One region of the Gudongella oleilytica genome, then DNA from elsewhere that is predicted to be linked to it. Evidence: riboswitches for the same ligand, from Rfam matches in the RefSeq annotation. Region 1 holds a riboswitch; the other holds the start of a gene.

The links. Region 1 has a riboswitch for molybdenum cofactor ahead of EC328_RS07605 (S-layer homology domain-containing protein). Riboswitches for the same ligand answer to the same signal wherever they lie in the genome.
Region 2: linked by a shared signal. The riboswitch ahead of EC328_RS10945 (ABC transporter substrate-binding protein) and the one ahead of EC328_RS07605 (S-layer homology domain-containing protein) in region 1 are both predicted to bind molybdenum cofactor.

Annotation. Positions count from the first base shown of each region.
Region 1 covers NZ_CP035130.1:1,585,621-1,594,238, reverse strand. The annotation lists gene EC328_RS07615 (HpcH/HpaI aldolase family protein) at 1-70, opposite strand, end outside; gene EC328_RS07610 (MBL fold metallo-hydrolase) at 195-1,016, shown strand; molybdenum cofactor riboswitch at 1,396-1,510, shown strand; gene EC328_RS07605 (S-layer homology domain-containing protein) at 1,590-2,735, shown strand; gene EC328_RS07600 (S-layer homology domain-containing protein) at 2,800-6,735, shown strand; gene EC328_RS07595 (molybdopterin-dependent oxidoreductase) at 6,770-7,588, shown strand; gene EC328_RS07590 (FMN-binding protein) at 7,597-8,618, shown strand, end outside.
Region 2 covers NZ_CP035130.1:2,260,564-2,269,181, forward strand. The annotation lists gene EC328_RS10940 (ABC transporter permease) at 1-393, opposite strand, end outside; gene EC328_RS10945 (ABC transporter substrate-binding protein) at 445-1,329, opposite strand; molybdenum cofactor riboswitch at 1,385-1,499, opposite strand; gene fdhD (formate dehydrogenase accessory sulfurtransferase FdhD) at 1,468-2,250, opposite strand; gene mobA (molybdenum cofactor guanylyltransferase) at 2,234-2,848, opposite strand; gene EC328_RS10960 (MogA/MoaB family molybdenum cofactor biosynthesis protein) at 2,850-3,347, opposite strand; gene EC328_RS10965 (ferritin-like domain-containing protein) at 3,349-3,843, opposite strand; gene fdhF (formate dehydrogenase subunit alpha) at 3,843-6,524, opposite strand; gene EC328_RS10975 (NADH-quinone oxidoreductase subunit G) at 6,521-7,477, opposite strand; gene EC328_RS10980 (NADH-ubiquinone oxidoreductase-F iron-sulfur binding region domain-containing protein) at 7,493-8,618, opposite strand, start outside.

The sequences.
Region 1 (8,618 bases):
CTCCTACCTCAAAAAAGGTGCCGATGGCTTTACCGCCTGAGACAAGCTTTTCCTTTAAGTTGTTTTTCATTTGATCCCCACCTTTCTTATCAAACAATGTACCTTTTTTTTGCATAAAAGTCAACCAATTGCTATAGTACAGTATTAAAGGGTATATATGCACATAATGAAACCCATATTTAGGAGGAGTCATAATGATCATAAAAGCACTTATGGAGAACAGGGGAAAATCTGATGAGTATTTGACAGAGCATGGATTGAGCCTATATATTGAAACCGATACAAGGAAGCTCCTTTTCGACACCGGAGAAACTGATAAGTTTCTTTCCAATGCAGAGAAACTCGACGTAGATCTTGCAGATGTGGATATTGTTATAATTTCCCACGGGCATTATGATCATGCCGGGGGTATAGCGTCATTTCTTGAGAAAAACGATAAAGCGAGGATATACATGCAACGTGAGGCATTTATACCCCATGCTTCCGATAAGGATGGAGATATTGAGGATGCTGGTGTTGAGCCATCATTAGAGAACCAGGACAGGATTACACTGGTAGACGAGGATATTTTCTTTGATGATGATTTGATATTGTTTTCAAGGATCAATGGGGACTATCTCGTGCCTGAGGGAAATTCGCACCTTCTTATGAAGAAGGGAGAGGAATGGCAGGTCGATGACTTCCACCATGAACAGAATCTGATCATTAAAGATGGGAAAAAGAGGGTACTATTTACCGGATGCTCACATAGAGGCATCGCAAATATTTTAAGACAAGCTGCAGAAAACTCTGACCTCCCCATAACTCATGTGATAGGAGGATTCCATCTATACGATTTGAAGCTGGATGATCAGAGCGATTTGGAATTTCTCACCAAGGTAGCCGATGAGCTGGATAAATCAGGCGCCATACTCTACACAGCACATTGCACAGGCTATGACCAGTTCAAATGGCTTAAGGGGAAACTGGGTCACAAAATCGATTACGTTTCTGCGGGTACAGTACTGGAGTTATGATTAAAACTTGTATGGAACAGGGTTTTATCGCTTAAAAGGACTTAAGTCCTGGTACGCCTGTGATTATTTAGGTGCTCATATGAGATTCAGCAAACATCTCATTTCATGGAAGGCAATTTCCAATCGGGGGTGAAAATCCGAAATTGGTTTTGAAAAAATGTTCTAATATCTGAAAATCATGCAAAAATGGTACTTACATTTCTTAAAAACAATAGTATAATATAGATGTAAATATTAAACAGCTAACATCTAATACCTCTCAATACATCCCCTTGCGGACGGTTCTTCCAGAAGCAGGGGGACTCCCTTTTTTGAGGGAACAAAGTACACTATTGTCGTATCGCTTTACATAGATTACACATTATGTTAAAATATTGTTGAATAAATAAATCTCCGAGTTTATTGACCTTCGATTATTTATGGTTTATAAACCGATAGGGTTCAGCTGGAAACGGCGGGGCCTCCTGATGGAAAGGAGAGTTATGCAGTATTTCCATTGGGAATGCTGCTTTTTGTTTTTGCAGTCATTCCTTTCCTGCGGAGTACAAACAAAACATGAAAGGTGGATGGATTATGACAAAGTTTAAAAAGGTATCTGCTTTATTATTAGTTATTGCTATGCTTTTCTCACAGGTTGTATTTGCAGAAGGCGAAGCAGTTGTAGTTATTAATGGTGCAGGGGTAGAAAAAGAGCTTTCACTGACTTTGGATGAGCTTAAGGCAATGCCAGAGGAAGCACAAATCGACGAGGAATACATATATAACAGCAAAACAGGTGAAAAGACTGTTACAGTTAAAGGCGTAAGTCTTGCATATGTACTTAGAGAGCTTGCGGGGCTTAAAGTAGAAGAGGCTGAGGTTGCTATGGTTGCTTCAGATGGTTATCCGATCGACCCTCAAATGCTTACAGATATTATGGCAGAAAGTCTAAAGTATGTAATAGCATATGAAGTAAATGGTTTAGCTATAGACAATGACGAGAATCCTGAAACAGATGAAATAGTCGTATATAGAAAGGTTAAAGAATCAGGTGAATTTGGAACAGTATTTAAGCTAGTGGCTGAAATTACAGTAGGAGAAGCAATAGAGCCGATTGTTGAAGAACCTGTTGTCGAGGATCCTGTAGCTGAAGAGCCTGCGGCAGTTGTATTTACAGATTTAACGGATGAATTCGCCTTCGCAAAATCTGCTATTGAAGGCTTGGCACAAAAGGGAATAGTAAATGGAAAGGGCAACGATTTGTTTGACCCTGCAGGTAGCTTCACAAGAGCAGAGTTCTGCAAGATAGCGGTAGTTTCTCTTGGCTATGAGCTTGTAGAGTATAAGGGCGGGTTCAGCGATGTCAAAGCAAGTGATTGGTTTGCACCATATGTTCAGACAGCAGTAGATAATGGTATATTCACAGGCTACCCAGATGGAACCTTTATGCCGATTAAAGTAATAAATAGACAAGAAATTGCAGCTGTTGCTGGTAGAGCTGCAGTTATGGCAGAGGTAGTTGCACAGGAGAAGTTGAATAAATTTGTGATGGAAAAATCCAATTACGAAGACAAGCTCTTAGTACCTGAGTGGGCTGCAAACGAAGTAGCTTGGCTAGAAGCTCAGGGAGTATTTGCTGGCGTTGCAGAGGGCCAATTCCAACCAACAAAGGTAGTCAACAGAGCTGAAGCAGCTGTAATAGTATATAACACCCTGTTCGCCGAGCAGGATTTAGAGTAAAGAATAGGACGGATAGAGCGAGGGCAAAAGTCTTCGCTCTTTTCATAGCACAGGAGGTGCAATTATGAAAAATAGGAAGCTGGCCAAAGCTTGGTTATCGATTATCCTTTCACTGACACTATTTCTTCCAGGTATCCCAATAGCGAGAGCAGAAGCAGTGGATCTTACGATAACCGGCACAGGTATAAATAACCAGATATCCATAGGTCCTGATGACTGGGACCGATATACTATAAAGGAAGCAGTTTTTTCTGGGAACAATAGCTTGAATTTTCACAAGATAACAAAGGTGAAGGGCTATGATCTGTTCGAGCTTATTGGAACAGAAAACCTTATATCAGGAACAGATTGGGAGATGACCTTTATCTGTTCAGATGGTTTTACCTTCAAGAAGACGATAAGCGAGCTTAAGGGTACATACACTTATCCCGATTTTACCGTGGAGAGCAAAAAATCAGCACCAGCAATGATAGCCAGATATTCAGCAGTACTTGCAGACTATCCTAAGGACAGTTTTGCACCTCCCGTCAGTTGGAGCGACAGAGCTCTCACCGAAAGTGACCTTGATAAGGATTTTCCCAAGCTTGTATTTGGTCAGGCAGGTATAAATGACATGAATTTATCCAAATGGGGAAAGCAAGTTGTAAAAATAATAGTTGGCGAGGAAAGATTTGCTGATGTGGGTTCAGCTTCTCCTTACAAACACATCAGCTATCCGGGAGCGCCATATAATATCGATGCCATTTCAGGAGCTACCTTTACTATTGAGGGACCTGCTGTAGAAGGCTACAGAGCCATTTCCTTAAGGCAAATAGAGGAAAACACCAAGGAACAGGCAGTAGTTGAATACTACGAAAAAACTGACCAAGGAGTATTCCTGAACAGCTACGAGGGAGTAGATGCCAAGAGCCTTTTGGAGAACTATGTAAAGCTGCGACCAAATGCAGGAAATATTACATTCAAGAGTAAATCCAGACAGACTATACTTACAGTACCTTTAGAGGATGCGGACAAATACACTATTGCCTATGGAGTAAATGAGGTGCCATATGTGTACCTCGACTCGGACGTAGGTTTTAAGCAGGATAAATTCAACGACAATGGATGCTTCAAGCTGGTATATGAGCAGGATAAAGCCTCTGCCAGGGAATTTTCAAATGTTGCATATATCTACGTTGAGGAAAAGGACGCAAAAAATATATTTGAACATTCCTATGCTCCATTTAACTCTACTGAATACACTGATTATGAAATAATAATACATGGAGATGCGCTTGGCAAGGAGATTAGATATAAGGTATCGGAAATTGAGGCAATGGACGATATCAAGTATACAGGTGAGTACAGTCTCTCAAATAGCGAGTATTTCTGGTATTATAACAACTATAAGGGAGTCAAGCTGTGGGATCTCCTTCTAAAAGCTGGTCTTGATCCTAAGACTCCCAATGATACCAAGATTAGATTCGTTGCGGCAGATAATTATAATTTTGCACCAATGACCATAGGAGAGATAAAGAACTACCAGCTTTATGGTTATTACGAGAAGGACTCCCAAGATTTGGGAGATGGCAAGTTCGACGGTTCAAATGTTAAGCCGGTCAAATCAGGCATGCCACCACTCGTAGCCTATGGTTTCAATGGATATCCATACGTTACAAGGCCGACTGATGAAGGATTCAACCCTGGTTTAGGAAATGACGGCGGGCCATTGAGGATAATATTTGGTAAGACAGGATATAATGATACCAATGGTTCTAATCAGGTACAATATATAAAGGAGATCATAGTTGGAGAGGGAGAAGCTATTGGAACAGGTACGATCAACCAACAAGGAACAGGTGTGGAGACTGCTTCATCTGTAGACTCTACATCGACCTGGAACCACAATCAGGGAGCATATAAAGAGTATTTAGATCAACCTGTTTTGAGAGTGACAGGCTCTCAGGTAAAGGAGCCAATGACCTTTACACTAAGACAGCTTGAGTCAATGCTGGATTATATTTTGCGAGATGTGTATACCGGTGATGGCATAAGAGAATTCGAGGGCATAGAGCTTTGGAAACTGATATCTGATTTTGTACAGCTCAAGGATGGAGTAGATCAACCATCCATCAGAGTATTTAGTGGCGCAAACTACAATCAAATATTACGCAGTAATGATCAGGTCATGAATGGAGTACTTAATTCATCTGGACAACTAAAAAAAATAATGCTCGCATATGCTGTGGAAGGATATCCTCTGGTTCCAAACGAAGCTTCCATTGGATACGAAAATAATAATGCATATGGACCTATAAGGCTTATAATAGAAGAAAGTAAATCCATGTGGGTCAAATGGGTAGATTGTATAGTCGTAGGCACTGGGGATTATGAACAACCGAAGACAGAGGACATCAAAGAGCTTGATTTACCAGAGCTTCCTGAACCAGTTACCAATAGGGAGGCGATCGTAGATTGGATAATCCATAGAAATGATACTGGATTTGAAATGTCAGAAGCCAGTGTAAGAGCTATGGAGTATGATAATGAAGGGAACCTTTGGATAGGAACTAATGGCGGCGGGCTTTCAGTAAGGTCAATCGATGGGAAATGGTCCCACATTACGGAAATAGAGACCATAAATGCAGGTACACTAAAGATAGATACGGTGTATGCGATAGTTCAGAGGGAAAATGGAGAACTATGGCTTACTCTGGGAGGGCCTAACGATCCAAGAGGAATACTTGTCAAGGATCCAAACGGCTGGAGGAGTATAAATAAAGAGAATTCAAATCTTCCGGCTTGCTTTGTACAGGAGCTTGAGCTTGATGGAGATGGTGGGATATATATAGGCACTCAAAACGGTCTGGTTCACATCGATAAATCCGGGGAGTGGAGTATTTATACTCAAGCTGAAGGTTTATTGCCATACTCAGTGGATGCAGTTGAGCCTGATGGTAAAGGAGGAGTATGGATAGGATATTATCCGGACACTAAGGGTACAGAGGCTGAGCCTAAGTATTTTGGAGGGTACCAATATCTTGATCCAAGTGGCAAGCTGACGACTTATCAGGGCTTTGACCCAGACAATTTTAACCATAATTGGGTGAGGAGCATATCAGTTGACCCTGATGGAGGAGTCTGGATAGTTCGTTCAGGGAACGCTCCAGGCTTTGGTCAGGGAGAGGTTGATTATATAATTGGCAATGAGAAGAAGACCTACAAAGCATCAGAGCTTTATCCGGGAATAGGAGAAGACAATGACATAAGACTTGTCAAGGCAAGCTCTGATGAAGCTGGTGTAATTTATATAGCAACAACAGCAGGCGGAGTTGCGAGGATTGATATAAAATTTGAAAAAGCAGAAGCGTATCTTTATGGTAAGCCATTCCCAACTAAGCAGTGGAACAATGTTTACTTCCTGGACTTTTCGGAGGATGGTCTTATGATCGGAACAAACGGAGGTGCAGCGGTCTATAAGGAACTGATGCAGTTTGCTGACACCGAAGGTCATTGGGCTGAGGCTTCAATTTCCAGAATGGCAGAAATGTCATACGTTAAAGGAGATTCCAGAGGATTCAGGCCAAATGACAGCATAACCAGAGCAGAGTTTGTGGTATTGCTTTCAAGGGTCCTTGGTCTGGATACTGAGACAAAAGTCTCTTCCTTTAAGGATGTAACTATAGGGTCATGGTATGGTAAATCCATAACAGCGGCAGTCGAAAATGGTCTGGTAAATGGTTATTCAGATGGAAGCTTTAAACCCTCTGGGAGAATAACCAGAACAGAGATTGCAGCTATCCTGGGCAGGGTCGTGGATACAGAGCTTTCAGAGTCGCAAATAAACGATGCTCTTTCAGAATTTAAGGACACAGTCCCAGAATGGGCTAAGGCACCAGCTGCAGCTGCAGTCAGAGCAGGGATAATCGATGGCTTCCCAGATGGCAGCTTCAGTGGGGCTCAGAGTGCTACCAGAGCACAGACAGCAGTAATGCTCATGAGATTATTGGGACACCAATAGATTTGAGAGCTGACATCCCCAAGGAGGAAGTAAAATGACTAAAAAAAATATAATATTGGTAGTTGTAGCCTTCTTGCTGCTCTCTGTCGTAGCCTCAGGCTGCAGCAAGAAGGACAGCACTGATGCTGAAGTACCGGCTGAACAGCAGGTATTTGAGGAGACTGCAGAGGACCCGGACATAGCTGAGGAACCAGTAGAGATAATCACCGGGGCACCATTGGAGGAACCCTTGGCAGAGCCAGAAGTTGACGAGATTGAGGAAGAGGAGCCAGCTTCAGAGGGATCAAAAGCACCTGAGGAACAATCAACATCATTGGGAGATCAACCAGTTCCACAGGAAGCACCTGTCCAGATAACAGAGTTACCAGTTGAATCACAATCAGCTGAACCTGAAAAGCCAAGTGGACCTTCAATCCAGCTTATCAAGACTAATGGAGAAACTTTCTACATGAGCCTTGATGATATGAAAGACAGATCAGAGCTGCATTTTTCGGGGAGCTTTTATTGGCTAAACAGCTTTGGAAGCACAGGCCATACTGATTTTAAGGGAGTTAAATTGTGGACGTTATTGGAAGCAATGGAAATAGTAGATTCATCCTCATCGAGAGTGAAGGTCATCGCTTCTGACGGCTACAGTATGGATTTTGATATATCCCAAATAAAGAGAATGGATTATATTGATGAAACGAATCAGGATGTTAAGCTTCCAATAATTATAGCCTGGGAGGAGAATGGAGAAGCTTATGATCCATCAGAGGGTGCGCCTTTCAAGCTGGTGGTAGGACAGAAGGAGCCCGGAGACATTAATAAGCCTCAATGGGTTTCTAATATAGAAAAAATAATTGTAGAGTAGGTTATAAAATGACTAAAGGTAAGAAACAATACATTATTTTTCTCGTCGTAACATTGATTATTGCAGCTACTATGCTTTATTTTACAGATACTGTTTCTGAAGAGGAGTCGAAGGTAAGGAGCTACTACCCGGAAGCAAAAAAGGTAAGGCTGATAAGAGATCTTTCTGATGAAGGATTCATAGCATTGAATATGCCTGCAGTTAGGAGAGGCTATGAGGTTGACGGTGAAATCAAGGCTATTGTTTCAAGCTGCGTTGGATATAACGGGCCGGTAGAGATCCTTGCTGCATTTGATGGACAAGCTCTAAGTGGAATTGAGGTCATTGAGCACACTGAATCACCTGATTACGCTGAGCATATTGAGAAGGAATGGTTCCTTGAGAGATTTAGGGAGCTTGGGGCAGATAAATACCTGAACCTTGTGGCTTTGGATAAGGAATCCCCTGAGGATATTGTCCAGGTAACCGGAGCAACTGTCAGCTCTCAGGCTGTAGTAAACGCAGTAAACGCAGCCATTGGTGCATATCAGTACCTTAATAATGGCGTCGAAATGGCTTCCGTAGAAGATGTTGTTCCTCAGGAGATGTGGCAGAAGGATGTAAACAGCTTTGCTATCAATTGGGGTGAAAGCTCAATAAGGATCGATACCGATGAGATAAAAACATATGAACAGGTAGAAAGAGAAGTAGTTCTTATAAATACCACTGGGACACATACCAATATGAAGGTGAAAGGCCCCACTCTTAAAGCATTGCTTGATGCTGAAGGAATAGATCTGTCCAGCTTTGAAGGGATAGGCATAACAGGCAGAGATGGATACTATACCTTAGTGGGTAAAGAAAAATTAGATGTGAATGAAGTTATCTTGGCTTGGGAGGTAGACGGAAAGCATGTAAAGGATGAAGAAAAGCCTGTTAGGGTTGCGATCCCCAACGAGCTGGGACCTTATTGGGTAAAAATGGTGTCGAACATTGACCTTTACGAAAAGATATCACCAAAGAATATTACCAAGGTCCATATGTTCGATGC
Region 2 (8,618 bases), 670 kb from region 1:
CTCCAGAGGGATCCCTCTGTTTTTGGATAGGTTGTATGTAAGCCCAAGTATAAGCGGTATTACAAGTATCGTCTGAGCGATTATCATCGCTGCAGGGGTGTAAAGAAGCCTTAAATATCCGAATGGCCCTCTTCTTGCCAGAAGCAGTGCTACCACGAGACCTACGATCACTGAGGGGATGCTCATGAAGGTATATACAGTTCTTGAAAATATTCTTTTGCCTCTAAATGGCTTTATGCCAAGATAAACCCCCAGAGGAACAAAGATAAGGGAGGCGACCACGGTAGCACTTGTGGATACCAGAAGCGACAGAATGATTATTCTATACACCTCGCTATCAAATCCAGACAGAAGCCTTATTGCCTCTCCAAATCCCTGTGCTATATAATCCATGATCCCTCACCTCCTTTGTTGGTATAATTACTTGATAAAGCTTATATGAAACTATTTGCCATAGTTTGGTATAAACAAAGGCTCGCCATATTCCTCGACCCCAAATTGCGATATAAGCTCCTGTCCTTCTTCTGAAATCAGCCAGTCCATAAACTTCAATGCTCCAGACTCATTGATCATATCTCCCTTGTTTGGATTGACAGGTATTATTCCATACTGATTGAAAAGATCTTCATCTCCCTCGACAACGACCTCCAGTTGAAGTGTATCCTTAAGTGCAAGGTAGGTCGCTCTGTCGGTCAGGGTATATCCTTGTCTTTCGTCAGCTATCTTAAGGACATCCCCCATACCTGCACCGGCTTCGATATACCACTCGCCAGCAGGCTCAATAGAAAGTGCCTTCCAGAGTCCCAGCTCCTTCTTGTGAGTTCCTGAGTCATCTCCTCTCGATACAAATTGGAGTCCCTTTTCATTGATTGCTGCAAGTGCTGCATCGATATCATTACCATAGATAATTTCGCCATCAGCTGGTCCCACTAGTACAAAATCATTGTACATTACGTCATTCCTTACTGTACCATGGCCTTCCTCAACCAGCTTCAGCTCGTCTGCCTTGGCGTGGACCAAAAGAACGTCAGCCTCGCCATCTCTTCCCATTTGCAGAGCGTTTCCGGTTCCAACAGCAATTGTCTTAACTTCGATCCCGGTCTCCTCGGTGAAGATTGGGAGCAGAAAGTCGAGAAGTCCTGAGTCTTGTGTACTTGTAGTCGTTGCGAGGATTATGCTTTCCTCAACGACAGGTTCAGACTCAGCTGCAGGCTCCTCTGCAGGAGTATTTGCCGGCGCTTCTACAGGTGCTTCAGTCTTTGGTGCACAACCGGACACAGTTCCAAGGATTAGTAAGAGGAGAAGTACATATGTAAGCGTTTTTTTCATGATGACCACTCTCCTTTAATTTTGGGAAACAAAAAAGACAACCAGAAAGAAAGGTTGCCTTAATAAACATCTTCCTTTCCAAACGGGAGGCTCAGAGATTTCCCTCTAAACCCGACGGCACTGGGTCATGGCTATGCTTTAGACCTTCGTGCTCGGAAAATTGCTGTAGATATTCAGTTTGTCTCCTCTTGCAAATCCGATCAGTGTAATTCCGGTTTCCTGAGCCAGCCTGACAGCCAGCTCTGTAGGTGCAGACCTTGAAGCGATAACAGGTATTCCCTGCTTAGCTGCTTTTATTAGCAGCTCGGAGGATACCCTTCCTGTTGTAAGCACCAGCTTGTCAGACAACTCTTTGCCCTCAAGCCTGGCTCTTCCGATAAGCTTGTCCATTGCATTGTGCCTTCCAATATCCTCCTCCTGAAAGAGGAGCTCCGAACTATTGCACAAGGCACATCCATGTACACCTCCAGTATCCCGAAAGAGCAGAGAGTTCCGATTGAACTCTCTCATTAATTGTAGCACAATACTTGGATGAATTTCCATTCTTTTCTGTATTTTTATAGCCTTTGTCTGATCTACAGCATTATAGAACGAGGTGCCCTTTCCACAGCCCGAGGTTATGGTCCTTCTCCCTATAAGCCTTTCCCTAAGCGGTCTTTTTATTTCTGTATTCACGGTGGCTTGTCCTGCTTCTTCCTCTACGTTCAGCTCAATGATCTCATCTATATCGTCTATGAAGCTTTCAGACAAAAGGAACCCTGTTATCAACTCCTTGAGAGAGGTAGGCGTGCATAAAAGAGTAACAAGCTCCTCACCGTTCAAGTGTATGGTCAATGGGTATTCGACTATAACCCGATCCTCTTCGATTGTTGATTCTCCGCTTCTCCACCGCGAAACCATTACCCTATTCGTCGTTTTCAACAAAGGTTCCCTCCTCTGTATACTTTAGAAGGTCCTCGCGGGTATTAAGATTAAAAAACATTCCCCAGTCAGGGCTGAAGCCCCTGGCAACCTCCTCGGGTATATACTCAACATTGTGGTTCATAAGAAGTCTGTGCACAGCCTTTCCTCCCCCCATGAGAAAGCTTTCTATATGATCGATCAAAGCCTTACTATAGAAAGCGTTAAAGGGCTCGATCCAATCGCCGAATTTGGTGATGCAAGCCATTGACTCATTCTTATTCAGCAGCTCCATCATATAGTCTATATATTTGGTGTTTAATTGAGGCATGTCGCAGGCTATGACGAAGGAATATTCCGAAGAAGCAGCAGAAAGCCCGGCATGTATCCCTGATAAGGGGCCCATGTCGGGGATTATATCACCTGTTATTTTGTCTGCCAGTCCAATGTACAGCTCTGGTCTGTTAGTCACCACTATGGTCTCGTCAAAGCTGCCTCCAAGTCTTCTAATAAGCCCTTCGATCAGACTTCTTTCCCGAAGCCTAAGAAGCTGTTTGTCAAAGCCCATTCGGGTGCTTTTTCCACCAGCGAGGATTATTGCAGAACCAAAACGCTTCATATCAATCACCGCTTCTTGCACATTCTCCATCTCTTCCGGTCATGATCTCCAATCCGTGGTGAACGCTGTCCATAATAAAATCCAGAGATTCTTTTACAGCCTTCGGACTTCCCGGTAAATTTATTATCAGAGAGCTTTTGCGAATTCCGGAAACCGCTCTTGAAAGCATAGCGCGAGGAGTTATTTGAAGGCTTAGTCCCCTTATTGCTTCCGATATCCCGGGAGCCATTCTGTCGCAAACACTTATTGTAGCCTCAGGAGTAACGTCTCTCATACTGAATCCAGTACCACCGGTTGTAAGAATAAGGTCTACCATGACCTCATCTGAAAGTCTTATCATCTCCTGGGCCAATAGATCCTTTTCGTCGGGAAGTATCCTATAGCTTACGACCTGATAGCCTCTATTCTCCATGATATCCCTGATCAGCGCTCCTGAAAGATCCTCTCTGTCTCCCCTGGAGCCCTTATCGCTTGCCGTGATTATTCCTACCTTAAACATATTAACCTCCCCAGGGAAGGGTCATGTATTCCTTCATCCTTCTGTCGTATTCAGACTTGAAAATCCTTTCGTGGCCTTCCTCCCATTTTGAGAGCTTAGTGAATATTGCTTTTATCCCCTCTTCCTTAGCATACTCGGCGGCTCTCTCATAGAACTCCTTGTAGTCTCTCTCAATTAAATATGCCATCCTCAGTATTGTAAGATCAGGAATATCAGACTCCTTAAGCGTCTCCTCAATATGCTCTGATTCCTCTCTGGCTTTAAATATATCCTCTTCTCTGTCCATGACCTCCCCGGATGTATCAAAGCCTCCGTTGTCCCCATAAGCCTTAAGCTGTCTTTCCAAATAAGCATAATGCTCCATTTCAACATCTGATAGATCCTGGAACAACTTTTGTGTGGTCGGATTTGAGAAATGTCCAGCCTTTTCCTTGAAGAAATTGCTGCCGTCCAGCTCCATCTGCATAGCATATTTCAATACCTGTTCATAATCCATCATAGCACCTCCTGAACTCTTTCAATCCTTACTGCTGCTACCTTTAGCTCCGGTATTTTTGCTATTTCGTCAGTTGCTGTATTGGTCAGGTAATTTGCCTGCCCCTCAGAGTAATGGAATGGCATGAATACAACATCTTCGCCGATTCTATCTGTGACCCTTGCCCTTGCATGAGTTTCGCCCCTTCTTGAGGTAAGCCTTATCATATCCCCTTCTGATATGCCAAGCTTATTTGCAGTAGTTTCATTTATCTCGACAAAGGAGCTTGGCGCCAAGGTCATAAGACCTTCTTCTCTTCCTGTCATAGTCATTGTGTGGTACTGGTACAGGATCCTTCCTGTGGTAAGGATATATGGGTAATCACTGTCAGGCATTTCAGCACTGTCTACATGCTCGACAGGCATGAACAAGCCTCTTCCCCTTGCTATGGCTGTCTTATGGAGGAACCTGGTTCCTGGGTGTTCCTCGTTAGGTACAGGCCATTGCAGTCCACCATGTTCAAGTCTCTTATAGTTGATTCCTGCATAGGACGGGGTGAGGGATGCCACCTCTGCCATTATCCGCGCGGGATGGGAATATTGCTTCTCATATCCCATATGGTTCATTATCTCCATAAGGATCTGCCAGTCGGGCTTAGCCTCTCCAGGAGCTTCAACTGCCTTTCTTACTCTCTGGACTCTTCTTTCTGTATTTGTGAAGGTGCCATCCTTTTCAGCAAATGCTGCGGCAGGAAGGACCACATCAGCAAGCTCAGCTGTTTCAGAAAGGAAAATATCCTGAACTACAAGGAAGTCAACATGCTCCAGAACATGCCTTACATGGTTTGAGTCCGGATCGGAGACTATTGGATTTTCCCCCATTATATAGAGGAATTTAATCTTGTCTTTTTCGATGGACTCAAACATTTCTGTTATTGTAAGTCCGACCTTCCCTGATAGCTCTCTGTCCCAAGCATTTTGAAATTTCTCTATTACCTCGGGCTTGTGGACCTTTTGATATCCAGGGAGATCTCCTGGCAGTCCCCCCATATCGCAGGCTCCCTGAACATTGTTTTGCCCTCTTAATGGATTTACCCCTGCAGATTCTATACCCACATTTCCGCATAAAAGCGCCAGATTAGATATATTCATTACAGCATGAGTGCCGGTGGTATGCTGGGTAATTCCCATTGTATAGTAAATACCTGCCTTTTTTGCACTTCCGTATATATGAGCTGCTTTTTCAATATCCTTTGGATCCAGACCGCAGATATCTCCAACTCTCTCCGGCGTGTAGCTCTCTACCAGTCTCTTAAGCTCCTCATAGTTTTCAGTTCTTTCCTTAATATAGCTATTGTCCTGGAGCCCGTCCCTTATGATCACGTGCATAAGCCCGTTTAATAGGGCGATATTTGTCCCAGGTTTAAGCTTAAGATACACATCGGCGTAATCAGCAAGCTCTATCCTTCTGGGATCAACCACTATAAGCTTTGCCCCATTCCTCTTCGCCTGCTTCATCATGGCTCCAATTACCGGATGGTTTTCAGTGGTGTTGGATCCGATTACAAACATTGCATCCGCAGCCTTTATTTCCTGAATGCTGTTAGTCATTGCACCGCTACCCAGTGTTATTGCGAGACCCGCAACTGTGGAGGCGTGTCAGAGGCGTGCGCAATGGTCTACGTTGTTGGTCCCGAGAACTGCCCTGAAAAGCTTCTGGAACAGGTAATTTTCTTCATTTGTACATCTCGCCGAGGTAAGTCCTGCAAAGGCCTCTGATCCATGGTTTGTTTTAACTGACTTCATTTTTTCAGTAATAAGGCTATATGCCTCCTCCCAGGAAGCTTCCCTGAACTTTCCATTTTCCCTGATCAAGGGTTTTGTCAGTCTATCAGGATGTGACAGGAAATTATAGGAGAATTTACCCTTTACACAAAGAAGTCCCTCATTGTGTGCATCCATTGCTGGATCAACGCCAACAACCTTATTCCCCTTTACAACAAGATCCATCTGGCAGCCCACTCCGCAGTAGGAGCAGGTAGTTCTTACCTTATGAGTGTCCCAGTATCTGAATTTTTCCTTCGACTTTGGCTCAAGTGCACCTACAGGGCACACGGATACGCAGTTCCCACAGGATACACAGGTTGAATTTATAAGACCGTCTCCAAAGGGCGTGGACACATTCGTCTCAAAGCCCCGCTCCTCAAATCCTATTGCAGTGGTACCCTGCAGCTCATCGCAAACCCTTACACATAGTCCGCATAGGATGCACTTCCTGGAGTCGAAGGTATAGAATGGATTGGTGTCGTCATACTTTGGAGTTCTTGATGACCATCTGTATGTTCCCTCAGTGATCCCATACTCGTAGCAGAAATCCTGAAGCTTGCATCGCCCCGATTTTTGGCAGTTCAGACACTCCAGCGGGTGGTTGGAAATCAAAAAGTCCAGCAGCTGCTGCCTTTCCCTTATGACCGGCTCACTATGGGTGCTTATTTTCATGCCTTCTCTAAGCAATGTCGTGCATGATGTATGCAGGCTTTTCCATCCATCTATCTCAACCACGCAAAGGCGGCAGGATCCTGATGGATTAAGTCTTTCGTCATGACACAGAGTTGGAATATCTATCCCTGCCTCTCTGCAGGCCTGGAGTACAGTTATTCTTTCAGGAAACTCATAGGGTTTTCCGTTTATAGTAACCTTCATTCTGTGTCACCTCCCTCTACTGAGTTTTTATCGAGTTTTTCTATTTTCTCCAGAAGCTCGGTAATGCCAAGAGCCTTATCCCATGTTGTCTTAATAAATTTGCCGTCGACTTTTCTATATGGTGGCTCTGGCTCATCAACATATTTAAGCTCAGTTGCGAGCCTTCCCTTAAGGCACAAGGGTCTTCCATTTGCAGGTGCTTTAGCAACGAGAGAAATTCCCATCCTTTTTACTGAATGTACCTCAAATTCACATCCATACTCGCATGCCTTGCAGGAGACAACCTTTTTCTGTGACTCCCAGCTTCTTACCTTGTTGTATTCTCTCTTATCCACCAATGCTCCTACTGGACACACGGCAACACAGCGGTTGCAGGACACACATGGTGACTCTTCTATTGATTCATCGGCTCCGAATATTATCCTGGTGTCATATCCTCTTTCAGCAAAAGCCAATACCCTTCGGTCTGATACCTGCGAACAGGCAAGGACACATTTACCACAGAGGATACACTTACTGTTGTCCTTTAATATGTACGGGCTTGAGGTATCCATAAGCTGTGGCCTTACTGCACCATCATGCTTCCTGAATGCCACGTCGTATTTGTAGGCATATTTCTGAAGCAGGCATTCGCCTGCCTTCTGGCATGTAAGGCAGTCATTGGGATGGCTGTCCAGCAACAACTGGAGCACGTCTCTTCTTGCATTTATTGTCTTTTCTGTTTCTGTCTTTACTATCATTCCGTCCTTCACAAGGGTTGAGCATGAGGTTTGGAGCTTCTTGCTGCCCTCTATCTCAACCACACACATCCTGCAGGCTCCAAATATCTCAAGCGTTTCATCATAGCAGAGTGCAGGTATGTCTATACCCACCGACCTGGCAGCCTGAAGGACGGTCAACTCAGCAGATACCTCTGCAACTTTTCCGTCTATAGTCAACTTTACAGTTTTCATCTCAAGCCTCCAGTACTAACTTATTGATACTGCCTTGATCGGCTTAACAGGACATATGTCATGGCATGCTCCGCACTTGATACACAGGGTTTGGTCGATCACGTGCCGCTCCTTCACCTTGCCTGTTATTGCTCCAACCGGGCAAGCCTTCGCACATCTTGTACATCCGATGCAGGAATCCTCTATGAGGAAGGTAATAAGTGCCTTACAGCTCTTTGCCGGACATTTCTTATCCCTTATATGTGCTTCGTACTCGTCCCTGTAGTACTTCAAAGTTGTAATTACGGGGTTCGGTGCAGTTTGTCCCAAACCGCAGAGAGAAGTGGAGGTTACTGTCTCGCAAAGCTTCTCAAGCTTTTCGATATCTCCTTCCTCACCCTCGCCTTTCGTTATCTTATCAAGTATTTCATATAGTCTCTTTGTGCCCTCTCTGCACGGTACGCATTTGCCACAGGATTCCTCGACGCTGAAATCGAGGAAAAACTTCGCTATGTCAACCATACAGGTGTCCTCGTCCATCACGACCATTCCACCGGATCCCATGATCGACCATATCTTGCCAAGTGATTCATAATCAACAGGTGTATCAATAAGATCAGCAGGGATACAGCCACCCGACGGACCTCCAGTTTGAACGGCTTTATATTTCCTGCCGTTAGCCGCACCCCCGCCTATGTCAAAAATGATCTCTCTTAAGGTCATACCCATTGGTACCTCTACAAGCCCAGAATTCTCGACCTTGCCTACAAGAGCAAATACCTTTGTGCCAGGTGACTCCTCAGTACCTATACTTCTGAACCATGGAGCTCCCTTGTCGATTATTATGGGAACATTGGCCAGGGTCTCGACGTTGTTTATTATTGTGGGCTTTCCCCAAAGGCCAACATGGGCAGTTCTGTGAAGCTTAGGTCTTGGCATGCCTCTTCTACCCTCAATGGACTCCATAAGGGCGGTGCCCTCACCGCATACAAATGCTCCTGAACCAAGTCTTAGCTCTATATCGAAGTTGAATCCAGTTCCAAATATATCCTCTCCAAGCAATCCGTATTCTTTCGCCTGAGCTATGGCAATCTCAAGTCGTTTGACTGCCATTGGATACTCCGCCCTAACGTATATGTAGCCTTGATCTGACCCGATGGCA